3 regions of the Robertmurraya sp. GLU-23 genome follow, and region 2 is predicted to be linked to each of the others. Evidence: riboswitches for the same ligand, from Rfam matches in the RefSeq annotation. Region 2 holds a riboswitch; each other region holds the start of a gene.
The links. Region 2 has a riboswitch for cyclic di-GMP ahead of ACVBAX_RS11740 (GGDEF domain-containing protein). Riboswitches for the same ligand answer to the same signal wherever they lie in the genome.

Region 1 (6,244 bases), on a different contig from region 2:
TAACTACGATCAATATGATGGATTTGTTATTACGCATGGAACTGACACACTCGGGTACACATCATCTGCATTATCCTATATGATACAGGGCTTAAATAAACCTGTTGTAGTAACTGGATCTCAAGTTCCGATTAGTTTCAAAAGAACAGATGCGATAAAAAATCTAAACGACGCTATCTGCTTTGCTTGTGAAAACGTAGGTGGAGTTTATGTCGTTTTCGATGGACGAGTGATCATTGGAACAAGAGCAGTTAAAATGAGAACAAAAAGTTTCGATGCGTTCGAAAGTATTAATCATCCATACGTGGCACAAGTAAGAGAGAACAAGGTTACGTATTACTGGAGACCGGAGCAAACAATACAGTCATTAAAACTAGATGTAAGTCTTTGCCCGGATGTATTCGTTCTTACCTTACATCCTGGTACGAAGCCTGAAGTTTTTGATTGTTTAAAAGGGTTGTATAAGGGAATTATAATCGAAAGCTATGGAAACGGTGGGGTTCCTTTCGAAGATCGAAGCTTGTTGCCAAAGATAAAAGAACTAACAGAAGCAGGTGTTGCGGTTCTCATCTCTACTCAGTGTTTAGAAGAAGGTGGAGACCTATATATATATGAAGTCGGACGGAAAGTAAGTCAGTATAATGTGATCGTCTCTGGAGATATGAATAAAGAAGCAATCGTACCGAAACTAATGTGGGCCATAGGTCAAACGAACGATCTGTCTCAGGTGAAAGAAATGATGGAAACACCGATTTCTTATGATCTATCCGTTGAGTGGGGTCAAGAAGAGTGAGACAAGCCTATCATTTAATAAATCTACATGTAGGTATAGCACTAGTAGCGATAAATATTCACTTTTTCCTAGCACCTAATCAGTTCGCTGCCGGAGGATTAGGTGGTTTGACCATTGTGATGCATCATTTTTTTCCTAACGTTTCAATTGGTTTGTTAATGTTATGTTTTAATGTGGTATTGTTTGGATTAGGATTCATGTTTCTCGGTTTTAGCTTTGGTCTAAAGACCATATACTCCAGTTTTATGTTATCGTTTATGGTTTGGTTGTTTGGGGAAGTTGCTCCAATGGATAATCCGCTAAGTGAAGACAAGTTGATTCAACTGATGGTAGGTGTATTAATTGCTGCACTTGGATTGGTCATCGTGATGAAAGAAGGAGCGTCTACCGGCGGAATGGACCTCATTGGCATGATATTAAATAAATACTTTTCGATTGATATTGGTAAAGCCGTGTTGTTTTCCGATATGATCATCGTGCTGTTGTCGATTGTTGCCTTTGGGGTGGAAAATGGGTTATATGCGCTATTTGGAATTGTGTTAAGAGGAGTCGTTATCGACTATTTAATTCAACAGTTTAGCTTAACGAAGGAAGTTGTCATTATTAGTTATAAATGCGATTTAATTAAGAATTTTATTATAGAAAATTTAGGCCGCAGCGCTACCGTACATGAAGCAAAAGGAGCCTTTAGCAACGAGCAAAAGGAAGTCATCACGATCGTGTTAAAACGAAGCGAGTTTCATTCGCTGAAAAAATATATCAATGAAATCGACAAACGAGCTTTTATTAGTGTACATAATATGAGTGAGGTCGTCGGAAATGGATTTAAGAGTATTGTTTAGGTGGGAAAATCTCATGTTACATTCCTGAAATATATGTAATAAACAAAAATGCAAACATTATTTTCTTAAGCAAACATGGTAATTCCACCCATCATATTGGTGGTTAAAGCCCGGTCTATCAATATATTGTGTCAACAAAAATTATCTGTCCAATAATTGGAACATGCACAGGTATATTACATCTGGTAACCTTCTTGTTATCGAAAGCAAGGAGGTATTTTTTATGAACATTCTAAAAAAACTACTTGTTCTCTCTACTCTATCGTTCACATTGGTTGGTTTCGAAACTACTTCGAGCGCAGCTGAACAAACTCTTTCAGTGAAAAGTGGAGAAACATCTTGGAAAGTAGTTAGTAAAACTGACAATTCTGCTCTTGAATTAATGAAAGAGAATCATGATAAATTCCCAACATTATATGAAAAGGAAATTGATGTTACAGATCAGGAAAAGGAATTAATGGCCCGACTTGTAACTGCGGAAGCAAAAGGTGAGCCGTATAAAGGGAAAGTGGCTGTTGCAGAGGTTATTATTAACCGTGTAGAGCATGAGGAATTCCCTGATACTGTCAAAGAAGTTGTATATGAGCAGGTATCTGGTACGTATGCATTTTCTCCAGTACAAAATGGTGAGATTAACAAGCCGGCGGATGAGGAATCAATGGAAGCTGTAGAAGAAGCCTTGGTTGACAAAGAGAATGATTCAGAGGCTATATATTTTTATAATCCTGAAATTGCAACGGATACATGGATTTTAACAAGACAAGTGACTGAAACAATTGGTAACCATCGATTTGCGATATAGAAACCAGGGAATAAACCCCTGGTTTTTTTACTGAACAAAATATTGCCTTAATGCTTGTTGCAATGTTCCTAATGTTTTTGTTTTCTTAAAGAATGCTGAAACATCTAAATGAATCATTTTTTTCACAACTTCTGCACGTAAACCGGTGATAATCGAGTGGCAACCCATCATAGAAGTGCCGTCGATAATTTTCATAAGATGATCGATAACGTCAGGTTCCATATCGCCAATTCCGGATAAATCAATGATTAACGTTTGTATACGAAGTCTTCCAATCTCTGTTAGAACCTTTTCTTCTAATATCTCAGTTCGGAAGGAGTCTACCGACCCAATTAAAGGTAAAATACATACAGAAGAAGTGATTGGAATAATAGGTACTGATAGATTTTCAACTAGTTGTCTTTGTGCAACAATCAGGGAATCTTTGTATTTTGAATAACTTATAAAGAAAGTGTTCAGAAACTGGTCGACTCGGTTATTGATTTGTAGCTCTAGCTGAAAGAAGTCATCTAACTCGTATTTTTTGGAAAGAGTGTTAAACGATTGAATAAACATCCAAATTGTTCGTCGTATCGCTTGAACCCATTCCAGTTTGAAGGATAATTCAATTGAATGAGTAGCCCATACAATTCCTTCTTTCTTGGCAAAAGCTTTCAGTTCATCCTCATTGCCATCGATAATGTCGATTACTAGCTTTTGAGCATTCGAAACTAAATTGATATTACCGATTCTTAGTATTTCATCAATCCGACCTTTTACATTTACAGCCTCTAAAAGAAGTGAGTTCTTAAATTTTTCTTTATTTTCTTCAATAAAGTGTTTTAAGTCAAAAGAAGCTTGATATGTAAATTCCAAGAGATGTTCCCCCTTTACAATTCCCCAAGAACTTATACCCTTAAAATATATTTGATAAACATGTTTTTAAGCAAAAATTATAATCAGATAATTAATAGGGATAAAGAATGATTTTTGATAAAAAACAGTGACTTTTATCATAGTTATCGACTATTTTCGACAAAACTTCTATAATGGGTTTGCTAAAATAAAAATAAAATTGAAAAAGGCAAACCCATTGAAAGGTGGGGACGCAAAGCTACAGATCTAAGGTTCTAAAGGAACTATGATGGCTGAGTTGCCAAGGGAATAATTGGAAGACCTATATCCCTTTGGGTGTAGGTCTTTTCTATATTTCACAAAGTATGGACCATACCCCTTTAACATTTCAAAAGAAATATAAAAGAAGAAGGTAATGTCATGAGCAACCAAAAATTCGATTTATTGGAGAAAGTGTTTCATACAAGTAGTGATTATTTAATTGTAAAAGATGTGAATGGACGATGGATTGAAGCAAATCAAAAGACCCTGCAACTATTTGAAATTGAGGAAGGGGCATATATAGGGAAAACGGATGAACAGCTGGCACAGGAATACAAAAAGTATGAGAATTATGGACCTATTTGTGTTCATTCAGACAATCAAGCATGGTTAAGTAAAAAAGAATATCAATTAAAAGAATCGTTTCGAATGGATGGGAATGACTATACGTTCCATGTAAGAAAGATTCCTATGTACGATGAGAACGGACATGAGGATAGTTTAGTTGTAGTAGGTAGAAATATTACTGAGCAAGAAAAATACCAAGCCATTAGTGATAAACAGTATAAAGCCCTACAAATGATTGCGTCAGGTGAACCCTTAACTAATGTTTTTCAAAATATTGTGAATGCTGTGGAGGCACTATCTAGTAACAGTATTTGCTCCATTATGTTTTATGAAGAGAGTGAGAATTGGTTACGTAATGGGTATTCACATAGTTTTCCAGAAAGCTTTTTAAAGAAAATCGACCGATTTCCAGTTGGCTTGAACTTTGCATCTTGTGGACATGCAGCTTTTACGAAAGAGATAGCTATTGTCTCGGATATAGAAACTGACCCATCTTGGTCCAACTGGAAGACGATCCCTTTGAGCTATCAATTGCATTCCTGTTGGTCAATTCCGATCTTATCGTCGCAAGGAGAATTATTCGGTACATTTGCGATCTATCATCCTGATGTACGGAAACCAAAATCTTATGAAATCGAATTACTTAAAGTATTCAGTTACTTAACCGGTGTAGCGATTGAAAGGGATAATCAAGTAAAGGAAATCCAATACTTGGCTTCGCATGATACGTTAACGAATCTTCCGAATATCCGATTTTTAAAAGATGTTATCGACCGATTAATTACTAGACAAGATGAGTTTGCGATTTTATTTATTGATTTAGACCGCTTTAAGCCTATTAATGATACTTTCGGACATGCGGTAGGCGATAAGGTTTTAAGTGAAGTAGCAAGGCGGATTCAGTCAAATATTCCGAAGAAAGGGATCGTAACCCGCATGGGTGGTGATGAATTTGTCATCCTTTTGAAAAAGATGAAAAATGAGAAACAACCCAAAGCAGTGGCTGAACAAATATTACAAGCAATAAAAGACCCGATTGTTATTAATGACCGAGAGTTTTATGTATCAGCTAGTATTGGAATTAGTATGTATCCGTGCCATGGTCATACAGGGGACATATTAATTAGAAATGCAGATGTCGCGATGTATAGTGTAAAAGGGGACGATGGACAATCCATCCAAATGTTCAATGATGTCCTCACGAAGCATGGTACTGAATTATTTATGTTACAAGGTGAGCTTCGTGAAGCAATCAAGCAAAATCAATTTTTCATACAATATCAACCGAAAATTCAGTTGGCAACAGGTAAGTTTACTGGTCTAGAAGCACTTATCCGATGGAAACATCCGGAGAAAGGGATCATCAGTCCTGACACATTTATACCTCTAGCAGAGGAAAGTGGATTTATTGGTGTGCTAGGAGAATGGGTTCTTCGGGAAGTGTGTTTACAGGTAAAGAAGTGGAGGGAGTCGAACCTCACTCATTTGCCTGTTGCTGTGAATGTGTCTGTGAGACAATTTGTTTTAAATGATATCCCTAGTTTGGTGGAAGCGATTCTAGCAGAATTTGATCTACCATCTGAATCCATTGAGATTGAAATTACAGAAAGTGTGCTAAGTAAACATGAATATTTAATTCAAAATGCAGTTAGTAAGCTTCAAGAAATCGGAGTGAAAGTCTCGATTGACGATTTTGGAACAGGCTATGCTTCAATGACCTATTTAAAGCAATTTCGTGCAAATAAAATCAAAATTGATCGTTCTTTTATTAGCTCTCTTCCGCATGATCTAAACGAAGCGGCCATCGTTTCGGCTGTTATTACGTTAGCAAGAGATTTATCTATGGATGTTATAGCAGAGGGAATTGAGACGAAGGAACAACTCGACTTTTTATTAGAAAAAGGCTGTTCGGAAGGCCAAGGGTACTATTTCAGTCGGCCGGTATCTTCAAATGAAATCGAAGAACTAATTCAAAGAGTAAATAAATTTTTTTAATTAAGGAGTGAAGACATTGAAGGTTGGATTAATCGGCTTGGGCAGTATGGGGTTACCGATGGCGGAAAATCTATTGCAAAATGGCTATGAATTAGTGGTATACAACCGGACGATAAGCAAATGCCAAGAATTAGCCCAAAAAGGAGCCTTTATAGCAAATACTCCTGCAGAAGCAGCCAGTCATACGGACATCGTTTTTACCATACTTTCCGATGATACAGCTGTAGAGAATGTTGTGTTTGGAGATGACGGTATAATTGCTGGGTTACAACCAGGTGGCATTCATGTGTCAATCAGCACCATCAGCGTGCATTTGGCAAAGAAATTAACGAATGAACATGAAAATGCAAGTCAACATTTTGTTTCTTC
Region 2 (6,244 bases):
TTAAAAAGGAGTCGAAAGTTAGATGTACAATACCATTGGAGTCATTGGATTAGGAGTCATGGGAAGAAATATCGTCTTAAACATGGCTAATAACGGTGAAAAAGTAAGCGTCTACAATTACACAAGGGACTTAACTGATCAGCTTGTTCAAAAACTAGATGGTCAGTCTATCCATCCTTTCTATGATATTAAGAATTTTGTTCAATCGTTAGAAACACCTAGAAAAATCTTTCTTATGGTCACAGCAGGTGCTCCGATTGATTCTGTGATACAAGCCTTGCTTCCTTATCTTGAGACAGGCGATGTTATTATGGATGGTGGAAACTCCCACTATGAAGATACCGAACGCAGATATGAGGCCCTAAAAGCTAGAGGCATGGGATACCTAGGAATTGGAATTTCTGGTGGAGAAGTTGGGGCATTAACTGGCCCCTCTATCATGCCAGGTGGAGACGAGGAAGAGTACGATAAGGTTGCTCCTATTCTAACAAAGATTGCTGCACAGGTAGATGGGACCCCTTGCTGTGTATATATTGGACCAAAGGGTTCTGGTCATTTTGTTAAAATGGTCCATAATGGAATTGAGTATGCCGATATGCAACTTATTACCGAAGCGTATTCGTTTTTAAGAGATATCCTACTTTTAACTGTGGATGAAATTGCTGATATCTTTGAAACTTGGAATCAAGGAGAATTGAAGAGTTACTTGATTGAAATTACGGCTGAGATTTTAAGAAAAAAAGACGAGTTAACTGGACTTCCTCTGATTGATATGATTTTAGATAAGGTCGGTCAAAAAGGAACAGGTAAATGGACAAGTATTCAAGCGATTGACAATGGCATTGCTACCTCCATCATTACCGAATCACTGTTTGCTCGTTATGTCTCTTCATTAAAGGAAGAACGAGTGGCTGCTGAAGAAATGTTAGAAGGACCGTCTACCCTGCACTCGAAGCGGAACAAAGAAATATATATTGATTACGTCCGACAAGCCTTATATATGGGGAAGATTTGTGCATATGCGCAAGGCTTCAACCAGTATAAATCTACTTCAGAGCTTTATAATTGGAATCTTCCATTAGAAGATATTGCGCTCATTTTCCGTGGTGGCTGTATCATTCGAGCGGAGTTCCTGAATGTCATTAGCCAAGCTTATAAAGAGAATCCACAGCTTTCTAACTTGCTTGTTGCTCCTTTCTTTGCTGAAAAGGTCAAGAAATACCAACAAGGATTAAGAAATATCGTATGTGAGGGAATTCAATCAGGGATCTCCTTCCCTTGTTTAAGTGCTTCCCTCACCTACTATGATAGCTATCGAACCGGTCGTTCACATGCGAACCTCTTACAAGCCCAACGTGATTATTTTGGTGCACATACGTATGAGCGAAATGATCGGGATGGAATTTTCCATACCGAATGGCAATAATAGTATTGGTGCTGACCTTTGTGGTCATGCACCTTTTTCTGTATAATGACACCATGAAAGGCTAAGGGGGAAATGAAATGAACTATCACAAATACGCTAAACTTACGATAGTAGAAACTAGTGATACCCACGGACAGATCTTCCCTATTTTATATGGAACCAATACATACGAATCAATTGGTTTAGCCAAAGTCGCTACCTATATACGACACCTCCGTAGAACGGAAAAAAACCTCCTTCTCATTGATAATGGTGATAGTATTCAAGGCACACCATTAACCTATCATTATGTAAAAAAGCAAAGTCATTTACCTAATCCCGTGATTCTAACTTTTAACCAGCTACATTATGATGCAGCTATTATTGGAAATCACGAGTTCAACTATGGCCTGTCTACTTTAAAACAAAGTGTCTCTGAAGCTCAATTTCCCATTTTATCTGCCAATATACTTAATAAACAGACTAAAGAACCGTACTTTGGAAAGCCCTATACGATAAAAGTCTACCCAGAAGGCATAAAGGTGGCCATTTTAGGTTTAACCACGCCTTATATCCCAAACTGGGAAAAAGCAGAACATATAGAAGGATTAGAATTTGAGGATGCTGTGGTAAGCGCTGAAAAGTGGATCCCTCATATTAAGGAAACCGAACAACCTGACCTTTTCGTTGTTTCTTATCATGGCGGCTTCGAAAGAAACCTCAAAACTGGAGAACCAACCGAAGCGATCACAGGTGAAAACCAAGCCTATCAACTATGCCAAGAAGTCGAAGGTATTGATGTATTATTAACGGGACATCAGCACCGCTTATTGGCCGATGAGCTAAACGGTGTTACGATTGTTCAACCTGGGAACTTTGGAGCTTTTATGGGGCAGGTTGATATAGAGTTTACCATGGATCAAAATCATAAATGGAAGTGTCTTTCTAAAAAAGCCTCTCTTGTTCCGGTTAAAGAATGGAGAGAGGATGAGGAAATAGTACGCTTGATTTTACCTTACGAAGAGAAAACGCAATCATGGCTCGATCAACCCATCGGACATATTCAAGGAGATATGATCATAAAAGATCCCTTTCTTGCTCGCACAAAGGAACATCCTTTTATAGAGTTTATCAACCGTGTGCAAATGGAAGCAAGCCATGTTGAGATATCCAACACCGCTCTGTTCAGCAATCATTCGATTGGCCTTCCAACAAACGTAACGATGAGGGATATTGTTTCAAATTATATCTATCCAAATACGTTGACGGTATTAGAGCTATCAGGTCAGGATATTAAGGACGGATTAGAAAAAAGCGCCACTTATTTTATTGTGAACGATCAGGGAGAAATAGCCGTGAATCCCCAATTCATCGACCCTAAGCCACAGCATTATAATTATGATATGTGGGAAGGCATTCAATACACAATTGATGTTGGAAAACCAGTTGGTGAACGAATTGTTTCTCTAATGAAAAATGGTGAAGCTTTGAACCTGAAGCAGATGTATCACGTGGTCATGAATAATTATCGAGCCACCGGCGGAGGAAACTATTCTATGTATAAAGGAAAGAAAGTGATCAGGGAAATTCAAACCGACATGACTGAACTGCTTGCTAATTATTTTTCCAAGAATGGCACAATAAAAGCTACCGTCAATGATAATTGGAAGGTAATCCAAACGTAAAGATGCTAAACGGCAAGTATTCCTTCTTTGCCGCTTAGCTATCTTATAGAAAAACAAAAGATAAGGTGATTACACCAAGTATTATAGCGAGAATAATACCTATTGCCACTCCTATTGCGTTTGATTTTCGCGTATAACCTTTAAATTCCGTACTATTTATGGAGGTGTCAATTTTACGAAAACGAATGATAGAAGCGATATTAATCACTAATAGAATGATAAATAGAACTGTAATTAAAAAGGCGATCTCCCATTCAAAGGGTTGCTCTGGCATACGACGGTTCCAGTAGGATTGCATAAACATAAAGCCACCCAGGATAATATTACAAATGAAATTTGTTTTCCTTTCTTTGTACCATTCACTGCCCATTTTCTCCTTTTCATAAACGGCTACCTTCTCGAAAATGGGGATCACTGACTTGGTTGTGTCCCCTCTTATAAGCCCAACAATTCCTTGAAGTCCCAAAAGTATACCCAAAATGAACGAAAATTGGGAGGCTGAAATGGAAGCGATCTTAACTACAGTGAAAAATAATGTAACACTTGAAAATATAAGAATGTTGGTGACAAGTAACTGCTTTAACCTCATATTACTTATTTCTTTATCGTCCATTTGCGCCCCCCCATTACATAAAAAACTACTCTATTTATTACCTACGATTATAACAAGGAAATGGAGTCAAGTTTCTGCACTTTCCCCCACTAAAAAGGTGACAATGGTTAGCCCTCCATTGTCACCTCTGTTCTATTTTACTACCGTTTTATTTTTCCCTGTTCTCTTTGCTGTATAAAGTGCTGTATCTGCCCCTTTAAATAGATCTTCCTTGTTCATACCAGGCAACAGTTTTTGAACACCAATACTGATTGTTACTTGACACCCTTTGAGCTCTGGAAAACTAGTGTTTGCAATACTTTCCCGGATGTTTTCCACACGTTTAATAAAATCCTCTTCCAATGTACCCATTGTGATAATTCCAAATTCCTCTCCTCCGTACCGGGAAGGAAAGTCATCACCAACACAGAAAAATTTAATTTGCCTTGCAACTTCGATAATGACACTGTCTCCTGCTCTATGACCAAACGTATCATTGATTTGTTTAAAATTATCAATATCGAGAATTGCTACATGAGCGTTTAACTCATCTGGTGATCGTAAACCTACAATCGAATCCAACTGTTCATGAAAAGACCTGTGGTTATATAATTCGGTCACCGGATCTAACCGAGTAAGCCTTTCCATTTGAACGTTTTTAGAGAACAGATCATTTTTTTCTTTTATTGTTTTTACTAGTTCTTTCATTACTTGATCACTATGTTTCATCAGGCTGTTTATAAGTAGTGAAATCCCCAATAAAATTAATATGATAATAATCAAATCTGCATTATCCATATAAGCATGTATCGGTTCATAGAAAAAATAAATGACTAAAAAAGTGAGAATTGATATAAACACAGAAAATCGAATGATACTTTTATTGTAGAAAAACAATGAAACCAGAACAGGAGTAATGAGTAAAACCATCAAAATTACTTTATCGTAAATACTAATAATGATAATGCTAATAAAAAGTGTAATGACAATCATGATCAAGTAGTCCATGTGCTTTCGGAATTTTCTCATATAGATCTCTGCACACAGCATGACAGCGATAAACTTAAATAATGGAAATAAAATCACTTCTAAAAAGAACAACCACTTATCATACGTAGTAAGAAAAAGGTGTATACCAGTCCCTAATAAATACAGTCCAATAATAACCCATAGGGTATTCAGAATATCACGAATAAGTAATCTTTTATCAAACATCTCTTCTCTATTCATTTTTTCTTCCTCCAATTTCACGTAGCACTCTAGCACTTCGTGAAAGCCATCTCTGGCTGTATTCGATAACCTGGCAATCTTAGCTTTCACCTTAGACCCACGGTTTTGCGTCTCTACCTTTCAGTAGATTTGCCTTTTCGTAATTGGAATAATTACTACTTTAGTACTATTATACTCGCAATATTGATGGATAGATATATGAATACAGATTGTAAAAATAACCAATTGGTGACAAAAAGAGCCTTCAAAAAGAAGACTTCCCCCTTACTACACAGTCATTTTCCAACTCGAAAAAGCTAACCAATTTTCTTGTTCCTTATAATCAGGCATTATTTTCCCAACAAGTCTCCAGAAAGAACGATCATGATTTAAATGCAACATATGGCACATCTCGTGCACAACCACATAATCAATTACCCTTTGGGGGGCCATTGCAAGCTTCCAGTTAAATGTTAACTGTTGGTTGGAATCACATGTTCCCCATGTACGGTTGCTGTCGTTAATACGGATCCCCTTTGGCTTTATTTTAAAGTTGATTTGATAAGTCTTGATACTCTTCTCCACTAATGCCTTACATTGCTGATAGTAGAAACGCTTTAATGCCTGTCTGATATTTTCTTCCTCTAACTCTTTTACATAGATATGCAGTTTATTTTCTTCAAACTTCACTTGATTCTGCACTAGATTGGAGTCGTGACAGATTTGAATAGGATAAGTATTTCCTAAATAAAGAAAACTTTCGCCATGGTCGTACACCTTTTCCTGTGGTCCAAGCGCTCTCGCCTTCATTTCCTTAGACTTTTCTTGAATCCATTCCCATTTTTCTTCAATAAATAAAAGCACATAAGCATTGGGTGTTCCTTTAGGAGCCTGTACCTCAATATTTCCATAAACATCTATGGTAATTCCAATAGACTTACGTTTTTTGTAGTTTATATTGTAACTGATGGTTTCACCTTCATAGTTGTGTATCATGTCATCACCTTTATCTTCTCAAATGCTATACCCTTCATTTTATGATGATTCCCTATATGATCTCAAGAGCCTTTGTAAAAATGACATTTGTCATCTGATTTTCATGACATCACTTACTAAAATCACCTTTTCCATGATTATACAATGAGAGTATCAAATCAGGAGGTGTTCAAATATGAACGAGGTCATTCGCTTGACTAATGTATCAAAATCTTTCCAGCAAAAGACAGCTGTTAACCATATCAACTTTTCGATTAATAAGGGAGAAATAGTGGCCATCTTAGGACCGAATGGAGCAGGAAAAACAACTACGATATCCATGATTTTAGGTTTACTTAAACACTCAACAGGTAGCAT
Region 3 (6,244 bases), on a different contig from region 2:
TGATCAGACGTACTTTCAGGAAATAGGCTATTATCGTTATACACTTCTTCAGCCGCATTTTGAATGACTGGATTTAGTTCTGTATAAATTCTCAGACCACCTGAAAGAATCTCGTTTTCAGTTAGTTCATATTGTTCAATCGCTTCTGCAATGATATGGTCGACATAATAAGGGTATTTCCCTTTATAACCATCGATTTTTTTTCCTTCTAAAACGATTGTCTGTTCTTTTGCCTCGTTTCGTTCCGCTTCCGTAATATAGCCTTCTTCTTCCATAAGTGATAAAACAAGATCTCTTCGTTCTACCGATCGGTCCATATCCTTAAATGGAGACAAAATGGACGGGGCTTTTATTAATCCCGCTATCATAGCTGATTCCCCAAGAGTTAATTCACTAACATCCTTTCCAAAGTACGTCTGGGCAGCACGTTGGATTCCCCATGCCCCTTCACCAAAGTAGATTTGGTTTAAGTATCTCTCCATAATTTCATCTTTTGAATACTTTTGTTCAATTCTTTTTGTAATAATAAGTTCTTTAAACTTTCTAGTATATGTTCGTTCTTGTGTTAAAAAAGCATTTTTAGCTAGCTGCTGTGTTAATGTACTACCTCCAGCCACGATTTCTCCACTCAAGGTGTTTTTTATCAATGCCTTCGCAATGGCAAAATAGTTAATTCCATCATGCTTATAAAACCTCTGGTCCTCTGTTGCAATCACCGCATGTACAACAGTGTCCGGTATTTTCTCAATACTAACGCCTTCAATATTAGATGATGCAATTTTACTTGCGACCTCTCCCCTTTGATCAAAAATGATGGTCGGTTGTGGTGCTGGTTCTTCTAACTTGCTCACGTCTGTTGTCCAGATTAAGATGTTAAAAATCATAAAGAAAACGAGAGCCATACCTATAATTGCCGAAAGTAACTTGATTTTTGCGCTCTTTGAAGTAAAGGTACTCCAAGAAAACTTTGATGACCTTCTTTGTTGTCGTCTTTCCATTCTTCCCACGAAAAAATCTCCCACCTTTTGCTTAAAAAGTTAACTATTATGTTATACCCGATTTATTAAAAATAAAATGTCTGGATTATCTTATAAAAAACAGCTTGAAGGTTTATACTACTTCATTTCTAGATACTCCTCACAGTGAATTTTTACCTGTATATTAAAATCCTTCCCGATAGTAAGATAGAAGCAGGAAATATCCGATAAGGGCAAACTTATAGAAATATAAGGACGCAAAACTACAGGGGCTAAGGTCAAATGAACTACGCCTGCCAGTTACCGAAGAGAATGTAGGACTACAGGACTATTCTTCGGGACTAGTCCTTTTTGTTTCAATAAAAGTCTTTTGGATAAAGATTTCTAAATTTATTCCAGGGAGAAAAATGGATGAAAAGAAAATGGACCGCTCCACTCGTTATCTCAAGTATGTTTTTGTTTGGTAACTCTGTACTTGCCGAGGAAACCGCTGACAGTTACGATCCAGGAACAACGCCTGACCAATTTATCTATAGCATGGATCGATTAGTAGAAGACATTCAACTATTCCTTGCATCTAATGGCTCCGAAGAAACAGATTTACTCCTTCAATTTGCGGAAGAACGTATCGCAGAGGCAAAGGCCATGTCCGAAGAAGAAAAACAAGAATTTGTTCAAGAAGCTATTGAAGACTATCTAAAAATACTTACAGATGCTGAAGAAACAATTGCTGAAATGATAATAAATGAAAAGATGAATGAGGAACAGGTTTTAGAATTAGATGAAAAGCTTGAAGATTCAACTGAATTAAATGAAGAAGTTGGCGAACTACTAGATGAAAGCTTACTAGAAGACGTTGAGGAGAAACAACAAGTTCTAGCCAAACTCCCTTCGATTGTAAATGGACTTGATGAAACAAAAGTAAAAGAGTTACGTGATTCCGGTTTGGGATATGGCCAAATTGTACAGGTATTTATCCTAGCTAATGCAACAGATAAGACCGTTGAGGAAGTTGGCGCTCTTTTTAATGGTGAAGACAAGGGATTTGGAGATGTTGCAAAGGAACTAGGCATCCATCCGTCTGAACTATCGAATGGAAAAAAGAAGGCTCCTAAACAAACCGTGTCCACTATAGAACAAGAGGAACAAATAAACCCAGATGTAGAAGGAACTGACGAAGAAAAGACGGAAACCGATGATGTAAAGACAGAAGCAATTTCGGATAGCACTGAGGTTCAGTTAGCATCTGTTGCAAAAAAGGAAAATTCTGTTCAGCAACCTTCAGAACAACAAAAAGAAGAAACAAATCGCTTAGAAGAAGAACAACGCAAAGCAGCGGAAAAGCAAAAAGAAGAAGCAAATCGCTTAGAAGAAGAACAGCGTAAAGCTGCCGAGAAGCAAAAAGAAGAAGCCAAACGTCTAGCAGAAGAACAGCGTAAAGCTGCCGAGAAGCAAAAAGAAGAAGCCAAACGACTAGCGGAAGAACAGCGTAAAGCCTCCGAGAAGCAAAGAGAAGAAGCGAAACGTCAAGCCGAGCAACAAAGCAAAAGTAACGAAAAGAACAAAGATTAATCTGTCAGCCACTGATTATTCAGTGGCTACTTTACGTTTTTTTAAATGAAAAAGCAGTGAAAATTCACTGCTTTTTCCAACCCACTTATTTCTGTCCATGATTATTCTGATGATTTTGTTCTGTTTCATCTGAAGTACTTACAAGCCCATAACCTGTTGAGCTTATTTCTAATTTTTGCTCATTCTCTTCACTAATTGATAAAAGGCTTTTGTACTCACTGTTTTCTTTCGTCATGATGTACCTCCAAATCTTAATATGTTTATATAGTGCGTCATAAGAAAAAGTTTATGACTTGAGAGTCGAAAAATCAGAAGCCTACGCGTCATAAGAACTCGTTTATGACATTAGAGTTTAAAAATAAGAAGCCTACATGTCATAAAAACTCGTTTATGACATGTAGGCTGAAAAATCAGAAACTTTCGCGTCATAAGTTATGCAAAAAGAGCATGAACTTTAATAGGTCCATGCTCCCCACAAACTTTTTTAATAATTAAACCGCCTTCTTGAACCAACAATAACTAAAATCGCCGGAATGGTACAAATAATCATACCTAAAAAGGCAAGATTCGGGGAAATCTCATACAAGAATCCACCTATCAGTGTTAATACAGCCGTGCTCAAGCTTAATGCAATCGCAGAATAAATTCCTTGAGCATTTGGAATTTGTTCCTTTGGTAGATTCTTAGTGATATAAGTAATAAACGCGTAATGTGCCACTCCAAAGGATAAAGCATGTAAACCTTGAGAAAGAATAAATACCCAGATATTGGGGAACAAAAACAAAAGGATCCACCTTAAAGTCGAACCAGCTGCCGCTAGCAATAATAAGGAGGATGTATTCCATTTTTGAAACAAGGAATCTGCTTTCATAAAGTAAAAGATTTCAAAAATGACCGCTATGTTAATAATCAAACCGATATAATATTGATTCACTTGTAAGTCTTGTAAATAAATATATCCATAGTTGTAATAAGAAGCATGTGCTCCTTGTAATAACACAACAATGAGTAATACGATCGGAAAGCTTTTAACTTCTAATAGTTTCTGGACAGATAATGCCCCTTTTCGATTTTGTTTCGATGGTGCCTCTAATAAAATAGGCGGTGTTGGTAAAAAAGACATAATTAGCATGAAACCAAGACCAACAAACATACTCCACAATATGGCTTGCTCTCCCCACTGCCCTGTTAACATACTAATAATAAAAACAGAAACAACAAATCCAATCGATCCGTATTTACGACTTTTTCCATAATGTATTCCATGTTGACTTACTAACACTGCCGCGGCACTTTCGACAGCAGGCAAAAGTGTCGGATAAACAGCACTAAATAGGATCGTTACAACGAATAAGGTTGTAAACGAAGAAGATGGAATATAAAGAACGGTGGAAATGAGTGAGATAACCGTCAAACTCAGAATCACCTTATGAGCACTTAAAAACCTTGACGCAAAAGGAAAAGCGAACAGCGTTGAAAGTCCTCTTGCCACTAATCCTACTCCCATAATTAGACTTGCTTCAGAAACGCTTAATCCTTTATCTTGTACGAGCCATCCTGTCCAATAGGGTAAGAATGCACCCCATGTAATAAAAAACACAAAGAAATTTCGTGAAAGCCAATGTTGTATATTCATTTTTATACCTCCGTGATTCTTGCATAATAACACGAACATACATACAATAATATGAGATATCTCATATTTTCTCGGAGGAATTCATGCAATTTTTAGTTGAACCTTTACGTAATTACTATCTTACACAATACCCAATAGAATCCTTGTTCTCCTTTCCCATCACACCGTATATACAAGTGTGTCAATTTGAACGAGGTGAATTTATCTTCAAAGAAGGCTCGTATCCTGAGTACTTATTTTATCTTGTTGAGGGCAAAGCTAAGCTCTATGTGACACATGAGAATGGGAAAGTATCACTGATCAATTTTTTACAAGCCCCTACTTTTATGGGAGAAATTGAACTTTTAAATGAAGAACGTATATCCAAAGCGATTCAAACCGTCACGAAGGTTACTTGTCTTGCCATTCCCATTCAGGCTTGCAAAGAGAAGCTGCTCACGGACGCTATCTTCTTAAGGCATTTATGTATTTTTCTAAGTCAAAAAGCAACAACCATTTCCGCGAAGTACACCGAAAATCAGGTATATCCCTTAATTAACCGACTGGCTGCTTTTATACTCGTTTCAGCGGATCATGATTTTTACAAAGAAAAACACACCGAAGTATGTGAATACTTAGGCGTGTCGTACCGTCACTTATTGCATGTATTTGCAAAGCTATGTGAAGAAGGGGTCGTACAAAAACATGCTCGAGGATTTTTGATTGTAGATAGACAACGACTGCAACAATTAGCTAAATAGGTCGACCACACCTTATAAAAAGAGGGTCTTTGCTCTTAAAATGAGCAAAGACCCTCTTTACTAAAACGAAAATCCGTTGTATCTCCCAAGCTTACTTCTTCTCCATAACCGCAAAATAATTTCCTTCATCATCTGAAAAGTTAAAGACTTTTCCAAAAGGCATATTGACCAATTCCCCAACTGTAACGTTTTTATTTGATAAATCTTTATAAAAATCTTCAAGATTTTCGGTGAAAAACATTAAGGAAGGTGTACCCAAATTCAATTCAGGTGACATTTTCGCTACAAATTCCTTGTTATGTAAAATAATACTTGTCTCAGCGTCCTTTGGAGCCACCTCAATCCATCTAAATCCTTGACCGTTATCTTCTTCAGAAACGACCTGAAACCCTACTTTTTTTGTCCAAAAAGCTTTTGCCTCATCTTGGTTAGTAACATACAGCATGATTTGACCAACTTTGTTAATCATTCACTCTACCCCTTTTAGATGGATTTTTAAGACATTCACTTACTTCTATAATTATAACGCTCTCACATAAAAAATTTAATACCTACTATTAAAAACTTAAATTTTGTCTGCCTGTTTATTTATAGGACCACACATTGATTCGATTATGGTCCGGATCATAAAAGTGAAAACCACCCCAACCATTTATTGGGTCACCTGCCATTTCAGAAGGTTCCAATCCATTTTTTATCAGCTTATGATATTCTTCAAAAACATGCTCAGGCCGTATATCGTAATAGGTTCTTACACGATTATCATTCGGCTTTGGAACGGTGTCTTCGCTTTTCAAAAGCCAAATATGATCCCAAAAACATTCGTTTAATACATTTCGATCATAGGCATCCTCTGTCTTAAGATGAGCAAAGCCTTTCTCCTCATTTATTTCCTCTATTACAAACCCAAGTTGCTCTTTATACCAGGAGGCTGAAAATATTGGATCCTTGACATGAATAATGGTATTCACTGAGCCAAACCCTAGAACTCCTGATGGAGGATACTCCTTTTCGCCCTCTCCTTTGTTTTCCTCTACTAACGTTAGCCTCGTGTTGTCAAAGGCTACGATATCACAGTATCTTTGTCCATTTGGGAGCATATTAGTGTCCTTCGATTCTATCTTTCTACCTTGTAAATAAGAAAGGGTTTGATCCAAATTGTACGTGGCAAATCCGAGCTTCACTTTTCCTTCTGATTCTGTAAACTGCAAATGATCATAATCTCCTTCGAACGATTTTATCGTCACCATTCCAGCTCTAGGCAGCTTCATAAATGCTTTTCTTCCAACCTTACTTGTAATTTGATCCACACATTCCCA

Region 1: linked by a shared signal. The riboswitch ahead of ACVBAX_RS18875 (EAL domain-containing protein) and the one ahead of ACVBAX_RS11740 (GGDEF domain-containing protein) in region 2 are both predicted to bind cyclic di-GMP.
Region 3: linked by a shared signal. The riboswitch ahead of ACVBAX_RS19050 (DUF5667 domain-containing protein) and the one ahead of ACVBAX_RS11740 (GGDEF domain-containing protein) in region 2 are both predicted to bind cyclic di-GMP.

Annotation. Positions count from the first base shown of each region.
Region 1 covers NZ_JBRKCV010000014.1:45,225-51,468, forward strand. Annotated here, with positions in the region: gene ACVBAX_RS18855 (asparaginase) at 1-793, shown strand, start outside; gene ACVBAX_RS18860 (YitT family protein) at 790-1,635, shown strand; gene ACVBAX_RS18865 (cell wall hydrolase) at 1,859-2,437, shown strand; gene ACVBAX_RS18870 (STAS domain-containing protein) at 2,465-3,292, opposite strand; cyclic di-GMP riboswitch class I at 3,490-3,577, shown strand; gene ACVBAX_RS18875 (EAL domain-containing protein) at 3,692-5,875, shown strand; gene ACVBAX_RS18880 (NAD(P)-dependent oxidoreductase) at 5,892-6,244, shown strand, end outside.
Region 2 covers NZ_JBRKCV010000006.1:31,298-37,541, reverse strand. Annotated here, with positions in the region: gene ACVBAX_RS11760 (GntP family permease) at 1-4, shown strand, start outside; gene gnd (decarboxylating NADP(+)-dependent phosphogluconate dehydrogenase) at 23-1,426, shown strand; gene ACVBAX_RS11750 (bifunctional metallophosphatase/5'-nucleotidase) at 1,504-3,090, shown strand; gene ACVBAX_RS11745 (hypothetical protein) at 3,134-3,703, opposite strand; gene ACVBAX_RS11740 (GGDEF domain-containing protein) at 3,836-4,912, opposite strand; cyclic di-GMP riboswitch class I at 4,974-5,056, opposite strand; gene ACVBAX_RS11735 (M48 family metallopeptidase) at 5,180-5,887, opposite strand; gene ACVBAX_RS11730 (ABC transporter ATP-binding protein) at 6,063-6,244, shown strand, end outside.
Region 3 covers NZ_JBRKCV010000014.1:84,337-90,580, reverse strand. Annotated here, with positions in the region: gene ACVBAX_RS19055 (transglycosylase domain-containing protein) at 1-998, opposite strand, end outside; cyclic di-GMP riboswitch class I at 1,200-1,285, shown strand; gene ACVBAX_RS19050 (DUF5667 domain-containing protein) at 1,389-2,549, shown strand; gene ACVBAX_RS19045 (hypothetical protein) at 2,635-2,784, opposite strand; gene ACVBAX_RS19040 (3-phenylpropionate MFS transporter) at 3,034-4,185, opposite strand; gene yeiL (transcriptional regulator YeiL) at 4,269-4,925, shown strand; gene ACVBAX_RS19030 (VOC family protein) at 5,017-5,394, opposite strand; gene ACVBAX_RS19025 (VOC family protein) at 5,510-6,244, opposite strand, start outside.